Linked DNA regions of Thiosocius teredinicola. The protein of the gene in region 2 binds, or shares a complex with, the protein of the main gene of each other region. Links are inferred from orthologs where the notes say so. Each region holds a gene or a part of one and is shown on either strand. Other genes may lie near its edges. The genes, in order: dinB and dnaN.

Region 1 (6,808 bases), 3.0 Mb from region 2 along the record:
GAGATGCAGTTGCGGTTGGCGTCTTTGCAGCCCACCTTCGGGTTCCAGGTCAGGTACAGCCCCATACTGTCCGGAGAGCTGAGGCCAGGGCGTTCTCCGATCATCACCAGCACACAACGAGCGTCGAGTAGTTCCCCGACATGATCGCCGACCGCGACCCTCCCCTGTTCCACGCACGTGATCGGTGCGAGGCGCCACGGGGCATCGCTGTCATTCGCTAACAGCGGGACCAACGCATCCAGGAAAGCGACCGCGTGCTCGGCGATCGCGAAAGCAGAAAGCCCGTCGGCGATAACAATGGCCAGGTCGTGGCGAAGCTGCGATGGTGGCTGTTTGCCTGCCAAGCGTGAGACTGATTCATCGTCCAGGCGCCGCCCATAGTCAGGGCGCTGCAGATAAGTTGCGCGATCAACGGCGCGGCTCTTCAAGTGCAACGGCGCGCCAAAGCGATTCCATTCCCGTTCATTCAGTGCCGCAAGCAGCGCATTGAAATCCAGTGGTGTATGCACAGCATCCTGCGCCTGTGCATGGGCAAGTTGAAAAGCCAGAGAGTGACTGGTCGGCACGCTGATACCCGCGCGACCCAGGCCGATGCGGGCATCGGTGAACTGACGCAGCCGCTCCCAGGGATTCTCGACGACGATCGGCTCGTCGTTGAGTTTGGTGTCGTCCTTACCGCTCAATTTCCGTTCCCCAACAAGCGTTGTACCGAGCCACTGAACGCTCTGGGCAACTGCGCGTTGAGGCGGAAACGCTCACTTTCGCGGAAGATTTCCATCTTCTTCAGCCAGGCATCGAACTCCGGTGCCGGCTTCAATCCCAACACCTGACGCGCATACAGCGCATCGTGAAACGAGGTGGTCTGATAGTTCAACATGATGTCGTCCGAGCCGGGAATGCCCATGATGTAGGTACAACCGGCGACACACAGCAGCGTCAGCAGGTTGTCCATGTCGTTCTGATCGGCCTCGGCGTGATTCGTGTAGCACACGTCGCAGCCCATCGGCAGACCGAGCAGCTTGCCGCAGAAATGGTCCTCGAGGCCGGCGCGGGTAATCTCCTTACCGTCGTACAGATACTCAGGCCCGATGAATCCGACCACGGTATTGACTAGCAAGGGATCGAACTTTCGCGCGACGGCATAGGCGCGTGCCTCGCAGGTCTGCTGGTCGACGCCGTGATGTGCGTCGGCGGATAGCGCACTGCCCTGCCCAGTCTCGAAATACATCACGTTGTTGCCGACGGTACCCCTACCGAGTGACAGCGCTGCATCCCGTGCCTCGGCCAGCGTCGTTAGGTTGAACCCGAAACTCTCGTTGGTCGCCTGGGTGCCGCCGATGGATTGAAACACCAAATCGACCGGCGCGCCTTTTTCGATCGCTTCGATCGAGTTGGTCACATGTGTCAGCACGCAACTCTGTGTCGGTATCTGATAATGCTCGATTACATCGGCCATCATGCCAATCAAGCGGCAGGCCTGCGCGACGTTGTCGGTCGCCGGGTTGATACCGATCACCGCATCGCCGTTGGCGTAAAGCAAGCCGTCGAGAATACTGGCCGCAATACCGGTCAGGTCGTCGGTCGGATGATTGGGCTGCAGCCGGGTCGACAAATGACCGAGCAGACCGATGGTGTCGCGGAACGCGGTCGTGACCTGGCACTTGCGCGCTACCAGAATCAGGTCCTGGTTGCGCATGATCTTTGAAACAGCGGCCGCCATCTCGGGGGTGATGCCGGGACGCAGGGCAGCAAGCAATTCTGACGTCGCTAAATCGCTCAGCAGCCATTCGCGGAAACCGCCGACCGTCAGATGCGCGATCGGAGCGAAAGCATTTCGGTCGTGTTCGTCGATAATCAGCCGGGTGACTTCATCGTCTTCATAAGGCACGACGACATCGTTCAAAAACTGCGAAAGTGGCAGATCTGCCAACGTCATCTGAGCGACGACGCGCTCCTCCGCATTCTCCGCAGCGACCTCGGCCAGACGATCACCGGACCGCGCCGGCGTGGCTTTCGCCATGAGGTCGGCAAGATCGCGAAACTGGAAAGTGCGATCACCGACGACGTTGCTGAACTGATACCTTTTGTCTGTCGCTTGCATGAATGATGAACCGCCAAGTCTTGCGTTTTGGGTGAGCCGGATCCGCTTCACGGCCTATCAACCGAGATAAAAAGCCCCGCCGAATCGCTGCACAAATCGTTCCGAGGTATGCCGAACATTGCAAGCCGCGCCATTGGCTTCCGCCTGCTGAGACTAGCCTCTCTGAATCAGTCGACTTAACGGTTTCGCTCCCGCTCCAGCGGGAAACCGTCATTCAGGCGACGGCGTTGTGGCCGCGTGTCGTCGGTCGCAAGGGCAACGCATACGCCCCTCCAACGGGCGACTGCGGCAGGCGGCGCACTGATTCAGGGCATCATCCGCTGCTGTCGTTTGCAAACGGCTTTAACGCATCCCGAGAGCAGAAGTTCTTTCCCGTGAATTCTCACAGGATTCGAAAGATTCGATACCGTTGTGATGGACATCTTTAGCGTCGACCAACCAGTCGCAGCAGCATCAGCGGTCTCTATGCTGGTCCGACTCCAGAGGCAGGCTCCATTGGTGAACCTGATCGCTGCTCAGCTCCTGTGTTGATACAAGGGCGCTACAACGCACACCGAGCAGTCGAAGTTTCTGATCCAGCGACACACGCTTCAGGCACTCGCCTGCGGCGCGGCGGATTTCAGCGGCATCGCCCGTCGGCTCTTCCAGAGTGATGTCGCGGGTGACGGTGCGAAAGTCCTGGTAACGTAACTTGATACCGATGGTCCGGCTCACAAACCCCTTGCGTTGTAACTGCTCGGCTACTTGTTCGCACAGGCGAGTAAAAAGCGCCGAGAGTTCATCGCGATCGTGACGTGCGTGCAAGTCTCTCGAGAAGGTTGTTTCTCGGCTGATTGATTTTGGATCTGCATGGCGCACGACCGGGTTGTCGTCGATTCCCTGTGCAACCCTGGTCAGCCAGTCGCTGTAACTGGCTGAGAATTCCTGACGCAAGCGCGACGGATCGGCGGCTGCCAGATCGCCTATCGTGTGTATCGCCATGTCGGTCAAACGGGCATTTGCCTTCGGGCCGATACCGTTCACCTTGCCTACCGGCAGCGGCCAGATTCGACGCGGTACGTCATCCCAATCGAGCAGGGTCAATCCATCTGGCTTGTCCAGTTCCGAACCGATCTTGGATAGCAGCTTGTTCGGCGAAATCGCTATCGAGCAGGTCAGTCCGGTAGCCTCTCTGACCACCTGTTTGAGCTGTTGACCGAGTTCTTCGCTGGACTGCGGCAGGTCAGTCAGGTCTATATAGATCTCATCGATCCCGCGGTCTTCGATATGGTCAGTGATGCCGGCTACCGCTGCCTTGAAGCGGCGTGAATAGTCGCGATACGCATCGAAATTGGCCGGTAGCAAGAACGCCTCCGGTGCCAGCCTGGCGGCCTTCATCATCGGCATGGCAGAGAACACACCAAAAGCCCGCGCCTCATAGGTCGAGGTGGTCACAACACCGCGGCCGCGGTAATCGCGCAGCCGCGCGTAAATGCGATTGCCCTGCTGATCAACCTCGGGTGCCGGGGCGCTGCGACCACCGACCACGACCGGCTGTCCGCGCAGTTCCGGATAACGCAACAACTCGACCGATGCGAAGAATGCATCCATATCGAGATGTGCAATGCGCCGCGTGGTGTTCACGACCGCGGGCACTGGCTCATTGGGGTGCACTGACGCTGCACTGTATTGCTTATTCCCGGTTCATGCAGCCCCACAAGTCCAGATCGACGAAACCGGCAACGAAACGCCGGCCATGCAGGGCGATGGCCTGCGGCGCTTTGGCCGTGCTGACAATCGCCGATCGTTATATAGAGATGCACGCGCCGCATTTTCGGTTGTAATCACAGTTGCGAATGGGCCGCCGCCTCCAGCTCGCTACCGTTGATCTAGAATCCAGATCCTATTCTGCCAATCCAACTGAACGGCCAATGACTTCGGTGGCGCAGCGGCTGCGCTAGTTCGGCAGCTGGCGCATCATACCGTCGCACGATGACAAGTGGTTGGCCCGATGAAAGCCGGAGAAATCATCGTCTCTTGACCTTCGTCCAAAAGGCAGATTGGTTCCCCGCCGAACCCTAGCGGCGGCAGCGCGCTGCAGACGGCTGATATCGCATTTGTTTGCGAGGCTCCACGCGCGCTGGGTTTCAGCCAGGTTCTGGTTATCGCGACCGAAAAGGGCAACCACATGACCATCGACGGGAAGACGCTGGAAGGCCGAGCACCCAGCAAGCTGTTCTTGCGCATGTTCATGACGGCTTACTTCTGCGCCGGTGTCGGCTACGTGGCTAGCACCATCTTCTCCGATATCGTCAGCCTCATGCTGACCAAGGGCCAGCGCTACCCCCCTGTTGCCTGGCCAAGATGATGGAAAAGGCAACGTTCTAGAACAACGTCGCACAGATTCGCACCGCCACGTTAATCGCGCCGATATTGCGCACGCAAAGTGTTTGCACGTATGGTGTCTACCTGCCGAGCGCTTCTTCACCGCCAGCAAGCGATAACTCACCCCTTGTTGCTGTTGCTCAATCAGCCTCTCTTCGATCGACACAAAAAAACGGCCCTAAGGCCGTTTTTTTTGCAGGATTGTTGAGATCCCTTACGCGCGGCGAGCACGTACAGCAACACCGAGCAAGCCAAGAGCCATCAGTGCCAGGGGTGCAGGTACCGGAACATCGTTGCCACCCGGGAGACTTCCTTGGTCGAGCAGGGCGTATTTCACCTGGCCCCCTGCATACAGAAACTCACCCGAGCCGTTGCCCCAGAACTGAATCTCGGTGAAGTCACCGGTATCGTCGAATGCGGCTACGAAGATCTCGAAGACATCGCTGCTTGGGTCGTCTTGCGACGGGAACAGACCATCGGCTTCCATGGTTGCAGATGCCACCATAATTGGTGCGCCGCCATCAAACGAGATAAACAGTTCGGTTACCGGGTTGAAGCAGCAGGTTGCCCAGTCACCAACCTCAAAACCGAACGAGTTGATCGGCGAGTCAAACGTGAAGGTGATGCCCGATGCAGCAGTACCATTTGGTGCGCCGAACGCGCCATCCGGGCTGATATTAATAACGCTACCGGACATGTCGCCATAGGTCGTCGAATTGACGGCGCCACCGTTGTTTCGGGTAACAACGTAGTCACCAAAGTCAACAGAGGTAGAACCGGAGAAGCTGGACGACCAAACGTCAGTTACGACGGTGCCGCCAGCAGAAGTAACCGCCGAATCGAACGAAGCCGTACCCCCAGCAATCCCATCGAATACAGTCAAGATGGTCGCGTTAGCCGACGTTGCAAGCGCAAAAAAGGCTGCCGCCGTAACGAGCTTGGAATATCCTTTCATCACATTTGTCCTCTTCTTATCATAGAGTTCTGACTGGTTGAGCCCTTCCAGTGCTTTACAACCAAATAAATTTCTCGGCGAATCTGCACCCCATAAGAGGGTAATCACGTGCGCCAATCGCTTATAAGCAATTACTATACCGTTTGCCAGTCTTTCGGCAGAAGACTTAAAATAACTTTATAATTCTGATATTTACACGGTGGCAACGTCACGAAATCCATTTGGTTTCGCCGGCTCTCACGCGTTCTCGAATGAGGATGCAAGGAACTGTAAAATTTGCCGACATGTCTTTAGGCCGTTAATTCGCCTTCCTGCAGACGTGTAGTAATTTTTGGAAGAAGGAAGTTCCTTTTCCGCAGCGCTCGGCTACGAGGAAGTCGACTACCTCAAACCCTATGAAGACTAAAAAAGAAGTCTCCGATTGGGGACCTTTTTTCGAGTACTGACGAAACGACAGATTCGGCCTCAATTCCACGGAAGGCTTGCCCTGGTGACTGGAAGCACCATCTCGGCGTTCTTTGTGCTTTCCCATCTTGTCGCCTGGGATAGGCTCTGTCGCATGCCTCACCCTACGTCTACGAGCTAAATGACGGGAGTCGATGATCGTGGCCCTGTTTGATGTGCTGCGCCACGACTGCAGAAAGGGGCAGCGAACGCGACCAACAGGATTGCAGTGCTTTCATTGACCGTTTCCGGATACCGAACAGGCAGTTCACTCCATCCTTACAGCACAGCGCACCTTGCGCAACGCGCAACATGCGTCTTCATCTTAGAACGCCTCGATAACGTCTACGGGATCGCGTTCATATCGAACAAACCGATCGTTCAGGCATTGCTGGACCCCAACAAGACAAAACCGCGGTCGATCAGCGCGCTATTGGCCTTGGCTGCCGTCGACACCGAATGCTCACGGCGATTTCAGAGTCCATCGCCGCATGTCGATCACACTACTGCTGCTTGGCGTAGTTGATGACCGACAACAGCTGGATCGGCACCTCGAGCAAGCGCTCGGGCCCATGCGGAATCTCCGCGTCGAAGGTCAGGCTGTCGCCCGCCTCCATCTCATAAAGGTGGTTGCCGTGGCGATAAACGATAGAGCCCGACACCACGTAGATGAACTCTTCGCCCGGGTGAGAGAAGGTCGGAAACACCTCGGAGAGGTCGTCCATCGTCACCATGAACGGCTCGAACGTGGTGGTACCGCCGCGCTTGTAGTTCAACAGATGGTAGGTATGACCCTTCTCGGTGCCGCGGCGAACCACCTCCAATCCCTGCCCGGCCTTGGTGAACTGCGCACCGCCATCGGGGCGATCGAAGTCGGCAAACAGCTTCGAGATCGGTAGCCCGATCGCGTCGCACAGGCGGCTCAAAGTTTCCAGGCTGGTCGA
Region 2 (6,744 bases):
ACCCCGGCCGTGTGTACAACCCCTTGTTCATTTATGGCGGTGTAGGTTTAGGCAAAACCCATCTCATGCACGCCGTCGGCAACCGCATTTTGCAGAACAATCCGCAGGCGCAGGTGCTCTACATGCACTCGGAAGGTTTTGTGGCCGAGATGGTCAAGGCCCTGCAACACGGCACAATTGATGATTTCAAGCGCAAGATGCGCTCGGTTAATGCCTTACTGATCGATGATGTTCAATTCTTCGCCGGCAAGGAACGATCGCAAGAAGAGTTTTTCCACACCTTCAATGCGCTGTTCGAGTCGCAGCAACAGATCATCCTGACGAGTGACCGCTTTCCGAAAGAAGTCGACGGTTTGGAAGACCGCCTGAAGTCGCGGTTCGGTTGGGGATTGACTGTTGCCGTGGAACCGCCGGATCTGGAGACGCGGGTCGCCATTCTCAAGAGCAAAGGCCAACAACTGTTCGGTGTTGAACTACCCAACGAGGTCGCGTTCTTTATCGGCAAGCGGGTGCGGTCGAACATCCGCGAACTGGAAGGAGCGTTGCGCCGTATCGTGGCCAACTCGCAGTTCACCGGTCGCGCGATCACGATGGATTTTGCCAAGGATGCGTTGCGCGACATGATCGCAGCGCAAGACAAACTCGTGACGATCGACAACATTCAACGTACCGTCGCTGAATATTTCAAGATCAGAACGTCGGACCTGCTGTCTGCAAAACGCAGCCGTACGATTGCACGCCCTCGCCAGGTAGCGATGACCCTCGCCAAAGAACTTACCAATCACAGCCTGCCTGAGATCGGCGAAGCATTTGGCGGGCGCGACCACACAACGGTACTTTATGCCACGCGCAAAATTGCTGAGTTACGCGAGACCGACCATCGGGTTGCCGAAGACTATAACAACCTGTTAAGAACCTTGAGTAATTGATGTGTGCGACAGTTGAGGCAAAATCAAAGAACCGATTGAGCCAGAGTTATCCACAATAGGCACACAGGGTTGAATAGCATCCATCACGTTGTTTTGGGTCACGAAATTATCACTTAACCTATTGATTTAATTAAGTAAAAATAGGTTTTCCACAGTTGGCAGCTGTGCTTATAACAATAGTAATTTCTTAATAAAATCTTATTTTAACTATCAACCAATGGGGAATCAGTCGGATGAAGATCAGCGCAAACCGAGATGATCTGCTCAAACCCTTGCAGCAGATCGTCGGCGTGGTCGAGCGCAGACAGACGCTCCCGATCCTGGCCAATGTGCTGATGGTCGTGAAAGACAATCGATTGTCGTTGACGGCTACGGACCTCGAAGTCGAATTGCGGACCCATACGTTGGTGGACTGCAAAGGCGAAAGTGAATTCACCTTGCCGGCACGTAAGCTGATGGATATCTGCAAGGCACTGCCGGACTCCGCAGGTATCACGCTCGAGGTAGAGAGTGACAAAGCCACGCTGAAGTCGGGTCGGGGACGTTACACACTCGGGATGCTACCCGCGCAGGACTATCCAAGTATCGAGCCGGCCAAGGCGAGTGACACATTCAAACTGCCGGTTGGCGTTATGAAACGTCTGATCGATAAAACGCAGTTTGCGATGGCACAGCAGGATGTTCGCTACTACCTCAATGGTCTGCTATTGGAACTGAGACCTGGGCGGGTGAGGGCGGTCGCAACGGATGGCCATCGACTTGCGCTGTGTGACGCGTCTTTCGACGATGATTCTGAGATCGACACGCAGGTGATCCTGCCGCGTAAAGCGGTCATCGAGCTTGGTCGATTGCTGGATGATTCAGACAGTGAAGCAACGTTCGAGATCAGCAACAGCCACCTGCGGGTTCATCTCGATCACAGTAGTTTCACGACCAAGTTGATCGATGGTCGTTTCCCCGACTACGAGAGGGTCATGCCGAACGGTCAGACCACCATCATGCTGTCCGAAAAAGACACGCTTAAACAGGCGTTGACCCGAACAGCAATCTTGTCGAACGAAAAGTACCGGGGCATCCGTTTCAGGTTGAGCAAAGGCCTGCTGCATCTTCAGGCACATAATCCCGAACAGGATGAGGCCGAGGAAGAAATCGAGGTGGACTACGATGGCGAGGAGATGACGATCGGATTCAACGTTGGCTATTTGCTTGATGTGCTCGGCGTACTGGATGGAGACGAAGTGCAGATGGCGGTCATTGACTCGAATTCCAGTAGCCTGATTACGCAGAAGGATTCAGCGGAATGTCGGTACGTTGTCATGCCTATGCGTCTGTAGGCCTAGTCGCCGTGACGCAGCAAGTAGCATCGAAGAGAAAGGGGCCAAGTCGGCCCCTTTTTTGGTGATGCGGCGAGAATGCTCCGATGTGGATCAATTCACTGAGTATTTCTGACTTGAGGGTTATTCGGTCGCTCGAGCTCCGACCACGCGAAGGGATTAACTTTGTGTGTGGGCCGAATGGTGCCGGCAAGACGACGATCCTCGAAGCGATTTATCTGGCAGGTCGTGGACAGAGTTTTCGCCACCAGGACGCCGGGCCGATGATTAGAAATGGGTCCGACGATGCGACGATTGTCGTGAAGATGGTGGGAGCAGGCGGTCGGCAGGCCATTCTTGGCGTTAGGCGCAGCGCGAAAAATGTTGAATGCCGTTTGAATGGCGAGAACGTTTCGAAGCGATCAGGGCTGGCGATGGCCTTGCCGGTGCAGTGGATTGGCTCGCAGCCTCAGCTGCTGTTGAGTATGGGACCAGAGGTTCGGCGTCGGTTTTTGGATTTGGGAGTGTTCCACGTGGAACATTCTGTGTATTCCGAAGAGGCTAAGGGATACCAACGCGCTCTACGGCAACGCAACGCCGCAATCAGAATGAATCAACCCGAATTGGTGCGGATGTGGGATGAGCCATTGGCAACAGCAGGCACCGCCATCGACCGTCTTCGACAATCCTTTTTGGAGTTATGGGCGCCTAGGGTCCGCGACATCCTAAGCGAATGGTTGGGCGGCCTTGATGTTTCGTTTGTCTACCGTCGTGGGTGGAATAGACAACAAGATTTGCTGGAAATCTACCGCACCAAACGCGACACCGATTTCAATCTGGGCTACACCTACGCGGGCCCGCACCGCGCAGATATCGAGATAAAGGCCGTACAGGGTTTGGCTGAAAAGACGCTATCGCGTGGCCAACAGAAACTGCTTGTTCTAGCAATGAACATGGCGATGCTGGACGTAGCGAAGTCGCGATCAAGCGAGGTGCCTGTTCTGTTGCTTGATGACCTCGCTGCGGAGCTGGACAAGGGTAATCAAGAACGTGTTCTTCTCGCAGTGAGCGATCGCTGCGAACAGTCATTTATTACTAACATCAGCTCGGTCTTGGATCCTGCGCTATCCCCAAGTTGTACGATGTTCCACGTGGAACATGGCCACCTGACGACATGAACAACAGTGTATAATGCGTCGATCACTCCACCTCTCCCGGCATTGAGTTCCTTCCTGTATGACCGACAACGACAAATCCAGCTACGACACATCTTCCATCAAAGTGTTGAAAGGTCTGGATGCGGTGCGAAAGCGCCCCGGCATGTATATCGGCGATACGGATGATGGCACTGGCCTTCATCACATGGTTTTCGAAGTCGTCGACAACGCGATAGATGAAGCACTCGCCGGGCATTGCGATGAGATCAAGGTCATCATCCATGCCGACAACTCCGTCAGCGTAAAGGACGACGGCCGTGGCATCCCGGTGGGTATCCACGAAGAAGAGGGCATTTCTGCCGCAGAAGTCATCATGACCGTGCTGCACGCAGGCGGGAAGTTTGATGACAACTCCTACAAGGTTTCGGGTGGACTCCACGGTGTCGGTGTTTCGGTGGTCAATGCCTTGTCGGACAAGCTTGAACTGACCATCTGGCGCCAAGGCAAGGTTCACCAACAGGAATATCATCTTGGTGTTCCTCAAGAGCCGTTGAAAGTCGTCGGCGACAGCGATGAAACCGGCACCCAGGTCCGGTTTCATCCCAGCCCCGAAATCTTCACGGACACCGAGTTCCACTACGATATTTTGGCCAAACGCCTGCGCGAGCTATCTTTCCTGAACTCGGGCGTGAAAATCCATCTGAAAGACGAGCGAGCCGATCGCGAAGATATCTTCGAATACGAAGGTGGGATTCGTGCCTTCGTCGAGCATTTGAATCGCAACAAAACCCCTTTGCACCCGAGCGTGTTTCACTTCAGCGCAGAACGAAGCGACGTCGGCGTAGAAGTGGCTCTGCAATGGAACGAGTCGTACCAGGAAAGCATTTTCTGCTTCACCAACAACATCCCACAGCGCGATGGCGGTACCCACTTGGCGGGTATGCGCGCGGCCCTGACCCGTACGCTGAATAGCTATATTGAGCAGGAAGGGATGGCCAAGAAGCAGAAAGTTGCGACGTCGGGAGACGACGCCCGCGAAGGTTTGACCGCGGTGCTTTCGGTCAAAGTGCCGGATCCGAAGTTTTCGTCGCAGACCAAAGACAAGCTCGTTTCGTCAGAGGTCAAAGGCGTTGTCGAAGCACTGCTTGCCGAAAAGCTCTCTGAGTACCTGGTAGAGAATCCGAATGAAGGCAAGATGATCGCTGGCAAAATGATCGAGGCAGCGCGAGCCCGCGAGGCGGCACGTAAGGCGCGGGAAATGACCCGCCGCAAAGGTGTGCTGGATATCGCCGGGCTACCCGGCAAGCTTGCCGACTGCCAAGAGAAAGACCCCGGTCTGTCAGAACTCTACCTGGTGGAGGGTGATTCTGCCGGCGGCTCAGCCAAGCAGGGTAGGGACAGGCGTACACAAGCTATCCTGCCGCTCAAAGGCAAGATACTGAACGTCGAAAAAGCGCGTTTCGACAAGATGCTGTCATCAGCAGAAGTCGGTACCTTGATCACCGCTTTGGGCTGTGGCATCGGCCGCGAAGAATTCGATCCGGACAAATTGCGTTACCACCGGATCATCATCATGACTGACGCCGACGTTGACGGCGCCCACATCCGCACCTTGCTTCTTACCTTCTTCTATCGGCAGATGCCCGAGCTGATTGAGCGCGGCCATATCTATATTGCGCAACCGCCGTTGTACAAGGTGAAGAAGGGCAAACAAGAGCACTACCTAAAAGACGACACTGAGTTGAACGCCTACCTGTTGCGCACGGCCTTGGACGGAGCAAGTCTCCTCGTCAACGCCGAAGCGCCACCGCTTTCCGGTCCGGCGCTCGAGGATCTCGCGCACAAGATGGTTGTGGTCAAGGCCATCCAGCAGCGTCTGGGTAAACGCTACGATGAAGGCGTGCTGCAGAATCTGTTGTACATGCCGCGAGTGGGTGATGATCTGCTCGGGAACGAGGAGGCACTGCAGGGATGGATGGTAGAACTGCAGAACCGACTCAATGTCGACACCGGCGTGGCCGATCGCTACCAGCTGGTTATGACGCCGGCGGAAGAAGAGCGTACGGCCGGTATCGCCATTGAGCATTGGACCCACGGCATAGCGACGGAAAAACATCTTCCCCTCGATTTCTTCCACTCGAGCGATTATCAAAAGATTGCCGATATGGGTGAAGCACTGGACGGGCTGTTGGCGCAGGATGCAGAGATTCGCCGCGGCGATAAAGGTAAGCCGGTTGCCACTTTCGAAGAGGCCCTGCAGTGGCTGATGGAAGAGGCGAAACGCGGCCAACACATCCAGCGATACAAAGGCCTGGGTGAGATGAACCCGGAGCAGCTTTGGGAAACGACCATGGACCCGGCCAGTCGCCGCCTGTTGCGCGTCAACATCGAAGACGTCGTCGGCTCTGATCAGATATTCACGACCTTGATGGGCGACCAGGTCGAACCGCGCCGTGATTTCATCGAACGCAATGCGTTAACCGTCGAAAATCTCGACGTCTAACTATCTACACGTCATAACGTATCCGATGCCCGATTATTCGTTCGGGCGTCGGATTATCCACGATTTTATCCACAGGTTTGCTAAGGCGAAGAAAGACGGTGCGGACTACAGCGCCTAACAGATCGCGAGTGAGCCGGTGTTCGTCTAATGGAAATGTAAGTAAGCGGTTACTTACTATTAGAGCTTTTCAGTAGGGAGAGTTTCCAGCGTGCTCTCGATCCATTCCTCGACTTCACGCATGATCTCAGACGCCTTCTTGCCTTCACTGGCGATGGGTGGGCCGACGACCACATCGATCGTTCCCGGGTACTTTTTCACATCGCGCCGACGCCAGAAAATACCGGCGTTGTGAACAATCGGGACGACTGTCGCTCCGCTACGTTCGGCAAGCAAACCGCCGCCTATACTGTATTTCTTCCGTTCTCCCGGAGCGGTGCGGGTGCCCTCGGGGAAAATGATCACGTTGCGTCCTTCATTGAGGCGTTCGATGCCTTCCGTAACGACCTTCATCGCAGCCTTGCGCCCGGCGGAGCGGTCGATGGCGATCGATTTTGCGAATTTTAATCCCAGCCCAAACAATGGGATGCGCATGAGCTCTTGTTTCAGTATCCACGACTGCGCGGCGGGCAGGATGCCGCGCAGGGCAATCGTCTCCCAGGTCGATTGATGCTTCGCCATGATGATGGCGCCACCAGCCGGTAGGTGTTCTTCACCTTTGATCCGGTAACTGAGTCCACAGACCCATTTCAGCAGCCAAAGATTGGTCGTACCCCAGGCATTTGACATCGTATCGGCGTAGCTGCTCGGCAAAAACCAACCGAACAACGCAATCAATAGACCGA

Evidence for each region.
Region 1: the proteins of dnaN (region 2) and dinB are in contact, whole or in part, in a solved structure (PDB 1OK7), measured with the Escherichia coli proteins. The link is inferred for Thiosocius teredinicola from one-to-one orthologs.

What each region holds. Positions count from the first base shown.
Region 1 is NZ_CP019936.1:2,997,866-3,004,673, forward strand. The notes cover bases 1,655-4,624. They hold dinB (DNA polymerase IV), read right to left. Parts: upstream 3,755-4,624; coding sequence 2,555-3,754; downstream 1,655-2,554. Other genes in these bases: B1781_RS14305 (ethanolamine ammonia-lyase subunit EutB), read right to left, coding at 1,655-2,101; B1781_RS14315 (hypothetical protein), read left to right, coding at 4,269-4,448. Outside these bases: ethanolamine ammonia-lyase subunit EutC, read right to left, coding at 1-683; more of B1781_RS14305, read right to left, coding at 680-1,654; B1781_RS14320 (PEP-CTERM sorting domain-containing protein), read right to left, coding at 4,680-5,528; B1781_RS14325 (helix-turn-helix domain-containing protein), read right to left, coding at 6,368-6,808. UniProt on the Escherichia coli protein: Poorly processive, error-prone DNA polymerase involved in translesion repair and untargeted mutagenesis. Copies undamaged DNA at stalled replication forks, which arise in vivo from mismatched or misaligned primer ends.
Region 2 is NZ_CP019936.1:604-7,347, forward strand. Bases 307-3,212 are described here. They hold dnaN (DNA polymerase III subunit beta), read left to right. Parts: upstream 307-1,162; coding sequence 1,163-2,263; downstream 2,264-3,212. Other genes in these bases: dnaA (chromosomal replication initiator protein DnaA), read left to right, coding at 307-929; recF (DNA replication/repair protein RecF), read left to right, coding at 2,350-3,212. In the rest of the region: more of dnaA, read left to right, coding at 1-306; more of recF, read left to right, coding at 3,213-3,420; gyrB (DNA topoisomerase (ATP-hydrolyzing) subunit B), read left to right, coding at 3,479-5,902; B1781_RS00025 (lysophospholipid acyltransferase family protein), read right to left, coding at 6,080-6,744. UniProt on the Escherichia coli protein: Confers DNA tethering and processivity to DNA polymerases and other proteins. Acts as a clamp, forming a ring around DNA (a reaction catalyzed by the clamp-loading complex) which diffuses in an ATP-independent manner freely and bidirectionally along dsDNA.